DNA from 2 places in the Paenibacillus sp. JMULE4 genome. Region 2 is predicted to be linked to the other one. Evidence: predicted binding sites of a transcription regulator. Region 2 holds the regulator's gene; the other holds the start of a gene.
The links. The regulator Rex, encoded in region 2, represses fermentation and respiration genes when NADH is low (regulators of the CRP and FNR family bind a similar motif). The targets are predictions, from matches to a motif close to TTGTGAAATATTTCACAA.
Positions count from the first base shown of each region.

Region 1: a site for Rex is predicted at 1,246-1,263, ahead of nadA (quinolinate synthase NadA). Genes of this name have one in related genera too.

Region 1 covers NZ_SGWF01000017.1:162,858-165,938, reverse strand. The annotation lists gene nadB (L-aspartate oxidase) at 1-198, opposite strand, end outside; gene nadA (quinolinate synthase NadA) at 241-1,179, opposite strand; gene ftsH (ATP-dependent zinc metalloprotease FtsH) at 1,467-3,081, opposite strand, start outside.
Region 2 covers NZ_SGWF01000011.1:815,803-818,883, forward strand. The annotation lists gene dinG (ATP-dependent DNA helicase DinG) at 1-1,528, shown strand, start outside; gene EXW96_RS09295 (redox-sensing transcriptional repressor Rex) at 1,528-2,151, shown strand; gene EXW96_RS09300 (inorganic phosphate transporter) at 2,198-3,081, opposite strand, start outside.

The sequences.
Region 1 (3,081 bases), on a different contig from region 2:
AACCGCCGCGATTCCCCCTTGAGCATACCGGGTATTGCTGTCCAGCAGCGATTTTTTCGTCACCATCAATACCTTATGCTTTTCCGATGCTTTCAGAGCGGTAAAAAGACCGGCGATTCCTGCGCCGATCACGATGACATCCGTATAAACATGAGGAAGCTTCTCCAAATCAAAATTAACCAAGTACCGCGGTATCATTGATTCCCAACCCCACCCGTCCAAGAAGAGAAGTAGCGCATGCTACTTGACCTGCAACATGCGCTCCAAGGATGCTCTGGCCTGATCGGCCACGTGTTGTGGCACATAAATTTGGGGGCTGTTCGTCTCCAAACATTTGACCACCTTTTTCAAATTGTTGACTTTCATATTAGGACAAACCAAATACTTCGTGGCAAAATGGAATTTCTTGTTCGGACTGTCCATTCGCAGCTGGTAACCGGTTCCATCCTCTGTGCCGACGATAAATTCCTGGCAGTCGGATTCTTTGCAGTATTTAATGATCGCCGTTGTGCTGCCGACAAAATCGCCAAGCTTTACGACCTCCGGACGGCATTCCGGATGAACCACAAATTGAGCATTCGGATACTGCGCTTTCATTTCCTCTACATCTTTGACGGTCAACATGTCATGTGTGTTGCAATATCCTTCCCAAATAATCATTTTTTTGTCCGTAAATTTGGAAACGTAATCCCCCAGATTTTTATCCGGAACCCAGATGATTTCATCGGAATCGACCGAATTGATCACCTTGATCGCATTCGCCGACGTACAGCAAATATCCGTCTCCGCTTTAACCTCGGCCGATGTGTTGATATACGCAACGACCTTGGCATTCGGATGCTTTTTCTTCAACTCCCGAAGGCCATTCACATTGACCATGTCCGCCATCGGACAGCCGGCCCTTTCATCGGGAATGAGCACTGTTTTGTTCGGAGCCAGAATCTTTGCGCTCTCTCCCATAAAATGCACGCCGCAAAATACAATAACGTCGGCATCGGTAGATGCGGCCTTCTGCGCCAATAAGAAAGAATCGCCCCGAAAATCAGCCACTTCCTGGATTTCATCCCGTTGATAATAATGAGCAAGAATAATGGCATTACGCTCTTTTTTCAACTGGGCGATTCGTTCCTTCAGCTCTTGCTGCTGCTCCTTTTTTCGCTCCAATGCTAATGCTTCCATGAGGTACCATCCTTTTCTCAGCCCCTGCAGCCGGTATGAAAAATTCATTCATTGACTAGAGCAGTCTGGTGAAAATGTTCACAAAGCTTATAAAGATTTACACCTAATTTACACAACTGATAAAGCTATGTCAATGTTTAAATCACCTGAAAAACCCGGAAAAAATCCACAATTCCGGAACCCCTGTTCATCCGTACCCGGTCATAAGTCCAGTTTCGCAAAAAGCCGTCATGGACCCTGTGAAATACAAAAACCGGTGCTGTTTCCAGCACCGGTTTAGCGTATGGTTATTTATCTTTATCTGGGTCCTTGGAATATATTTTATCCAAATCCGATTGACTTTCTTTGCTTTCCTGCGAGGGCTGACTTTGGATGTTCACTTTCACTTCCTCGGATTTGGCTTCAGAGGAGCCGTCTTTCTCCAAAGGCGGCAGCGAACCTTTTTCGATCAGCTCTTTAATTTGATCCTTCTCAAGGGTTTCCCTCTCGATCAAGGTTTCCGCTACAAGACGAACCTGGTCTTTATATTGGGTAAGAATTTCTTTGGCCCGTTCATAGCAAGCGCGGGTCATCGCTTGCATCTCCTGGTCAATTTCATAAGCAATCGCATCGCTATAGTTTTGCTCGTGCCCAAAATCGCGGCCCAGGAAGACCTGACCCTGCGATGTGCCGAACTGCATCGGACCAAGCTTGTCGCTCATCCCGAATTCCGTAATCATGCGGCGAATAATGCCGGTAGCTCGTTGGAAGTCGCTATAAGCGCCGGTTCCGATTTCTCCGATGAACAGCTCCTCGGATACCCGGCCTGCCAGAAGTCCGGTGACTTTATCGAGCAGCTCGGACTTCGTCTGCATCATTTTGTCTTCGCCTTCCTTCGGCAGCATCATCACGTAACCGCCTGCGCGGCCGCGCGGAATGATCGTGACCTTATGCACCACATCGGCATTCTCCACATGAAGACCTACAATGGTGTGGCCCGCCTCGTGGTAAGCGACCATTCTCTTCTCCCGCTCGCTGATCAGCCGGCTTTTCTTCTGCGTCCCGACGATGACACGGTCGAAAGCCTCCTCGATCTCAGACATCGAGATATCCTTCCGGTTGCGGCGGGCTGCGATCAGCGCTGCCTCATTAAGCAGATTCTCAAGATCCGCACCGGTAAATCCGGTCGTATAGCGGGACAGTTGATCCAGCTTCACGTCCTTATTCAGCGGTTTGTTGCGGGCGTGTACCTTCAGGACGGCTTCACGGCCTTTCAAATCCGGACGATCTACTGTAATCTGGCGGTCGAAACGACCCGGACGGAGAAGGGCCGGATCGAGAATATCCGGACGGTTTGTCGCAGCGATAATAATAATCCCTTCGTTTGCGCCAAAACCGTCCATCTCAACCAACAGCTGATTGAGCGTCTGCTCGCGTTCGTCATGCCCACCGCCCAAACCGGCTCCGCGCTGGCGACCCACGGCATCGATCTCATCTATAAAAATAATACAAGGGGCGTTCTTTTTTGCATTCTCGAACAAATCGCGTACGCGGGATGCACCGACACCGACGAACATTTCGACGAAATCGGAACCGCTGATGCTAAAGAACGGCACACCGGCTTCACCGGCCACAGCTCTGGCAAGCAGCGTCTTCCCTGTACCCGGAGGCCCGTTCAACAGAACCCCTTTCGGAATGCGGGCACCCACTGCCGCAAATTTGCGGGGATCCTTCAGAAATTCCACCACTTCTACCAATTCTTGCTTCTCTTCATCGGCTCCGGCGACGTCCTCGAAAGTGACGCGTTTTTTCTCTTCATTATAAAGCCTTGCTTTGCTCTTGCCGAAGTTCATCACCTTACCGCCGCCACCTTGGGCTTGATTCAGCAAGAAGAAGAACAGAATGAAGATGATCACGAACGGG
Region 2 (3,081 bases):
TACAAACCATTCGATGCTGTTCACGGATACGAAAGCGGAAAACCGGCTGCTGCCCGCATATAAACATTTGGTGATCGATGAGGCGCATCATTTTGAAGAAGTGGCCGGCAAGCATTTGGGCATTGACCTGCACTACCATGGATTGATGAATACGCTGCATTGGTTATATAAAGATTCCCGGTCCGGCCAGTTGTCCTCCTTGCGCTTGCGGCTGCAGAAATTTGAGGAAGAACGGTCGCAAGGCTGGTGCGCAATGATCGATCAGGCCGTGGAGAAGCTGGTGCAGCTAAAAGAGGAATGGGATCAGCTGACCGAACTGCTCTATCAACTGCTTGTTTCCGGGGGGGATGGCAGCCAAACGGAGGGCAGCTCGTTCGTGTACCGGGTGAAGAAGGACAAGCTGCCCGCCGGCTGGGACAAGCTGCTGATCTTAGAGGAGAACATGCAGCTTCATTTCAATGAAGCATTGCACCGGCTTGACCGGATGATCATGGAAATCAAAGAGGTTCAGGACGAATACGATGTGCAAAGCTCGATCACCGATTTGACCGGAACCGTGAAGGAGCTGTACAGGCATCGGGATGCGCTGCATTTTTTTATGACGATGCCCGATGACAATTATGTCTACTGGCTCGAAGGCGGCATGTACAATAAGAACCGTTCGCTTCAGCTCTTCTGTGTGCCGGTAGATGTCAGCGAAATGCTGCGTCAAACCTTTTTCGGAGTGAAGGACAGCGTGATTATGACTTCAGCTACGCTTTCGGTCGGCAAATCGTTTGATTACACCTGCGAGCAGCTGGGGCTGGCTTACGGGGATCCGGACGGTAAGCTCAAAACCGTTCAGCTGCCATCGCCCTTCAATTACCGCAAGCAGGCGCTGGTCGCCATACCCCGGGATTTTCCGACGCTGCGGGGAGCCAGCGGCGAGAAGGAATTTCTGGACAAGCTGGTGCCGTCGCTGGCGGAAGTGGCGCTCGAAACGCGCGGCCGGATGCTGGTATTGTTTACATCCAACCGGATGCTCAAGGTCGCTCATGCGGGATTGAAGGACATGCTCTCTTCATTCGGAGTGACCGTACTTGGTCAAGGCGTAGACAGCAGCAACCGAAGCAAGCTGACCCGGTTATTTCAAAGCAACCCAGCCAGTGTGCTGCTTGGGACGAGCAGCTTTTGGGAAGGTGTGGACATTCCCGGCGATGCGCTCAGCTGTCTGGCGATTGTGAGGCTTCCGTTTCAGCCTCCGAATCATCCGCTTGTTGAAGCGAAGATGGAAAAGCTGAAGCAAAAGAACCAGAATCCTTTTATGAAGCTGTCCGTACCCCAGGCGGTCATTCGCTTCAAGCAAGGCTTCGGACGTCTGGTGCGAACGGCTTCGGATAAAGGAATTGTGATTATATACGACACTCGCGTTATCGATACGAACTATGGCAAGTATTTCTTATATTCGCTGCCAGGCCCGAAGATCGAGCACATGAATTCGAATCAGTTGGTACCAAGAATAAAGCAGTGGATGGGTGAAAATGCATAATGAAAACTCCGAAAATATCCGAAGCGGTTGTTCGTCGGCTTCCGATCTATCTCCGATTTCTGAATGAACTCAGCAAGAAAAACGTACAAACGGTATCCTCTCAGGACCTGGGGCAAAAGCTGGATTTAAACCCTGCTCAAATCCGCAAGGATTTGGCCTATTTCGGAGAATTCGGGAAAAAGGGCATTGGATACGATGTGGACTATCTGATTGAAAAAATCCGGCAAATATTAAAGATCGACAAGGTGATCCCGGTTGCATTGGTCGGTGCAGGGAATCTGGGCCGGGCGTTATGCAATTATAACGCTTATCTTAAGGATAACATGAAAATTGTGGCCGTGTTCGACTCCCAAAAAACAAAAATCGGAGAATCGATCAACAATTTGAAGGTAAAACCGATGGAGGAGCTTTGCGATACGATTCAAGCGCTGAAGGTGCGGATCGGGATCATAACTGTTCCTGCCATGGAGGCGCAGCATGTGGCCAACCAGTTTGTCGAGGCAGGGGTGGAAGCCATTCTCAACTTTGCTCCGATGATTATCAAGGTGCCCAGCGGGGTTCGCGTACACCATGCGGATTTCACGACGGATCTGCAAAGTCTGGCCTATTATTTGGAGGAATAAAAGGAAGCCCGGTGCAATGATCCAGTTGCACCGGGCTTGTCTTTTTTTACGATATAAAGGGGAAAATAATTTTGTAAATCAGAAAGGCCAGCACCATGCTGATCGGGATCGTGATGACCCAGGTCATGACCATCCGGGTGACTGTGCCCCATTTGACATCATGAAATCTCAGGACTGAACCGGTACCGATAATCGATGACGAAATGACATGGGTCGTCGAAAGCGGCATCCCGAGATGGGTGGACGTTTGAATCACGATGGATGAGTTCAGGTCGGAGGCAAAGCCGTTGATCGGTTCAATCTTCAGCAGCTTTTTGCTCACGGTTTTAATGATTTTCCAGCCGCCGATCGAAGTTCCGAGCCCCATAGCGGTGGCCGCGGAAAGTTTCACCCAAAGCGGAACTTCCAAATCCGATTGGTAGCCGAGAGCAACCAATCCGAATACGATAATCCCCATGGCCTTTTGAGCGTCGTTCCCCCCGTGAGAAAAGGACAGCAGCCCGGCCGATAAAATCTGAAAGCCGCGGAAAGTACGGTTAAGCTTGGAGCGTGATTGATTGCCGCTCGCCAATATCAGTTGACGGATAATCCACATAATGATAAAGCCGGTGCCAAATGCAACGATAGGCGATAAAATGAGAATCAGTACGATTTGTTGGAATCCCGACCAGTTGACGCTGCTAAGCCCGCCTCCGGCGATGACCGCTCCGGCCAGCGATCCGATAAGCGTATGAGATGACGATGAGGGAATCCCGTAATACCACGTAAGCAGGTTCCAGATAATGGCTGATAGTAAGGCGGCGATAACAACATACATGCCGTTCTCGATCGTAGCAGGATTCGCTACGCTTCCGCCCACGGTTTTGGCAACTTCTGAAGAAAACAATGCACCTATAAAGTTCAGCACCGCTGCGTAAAATACGGCAAAAC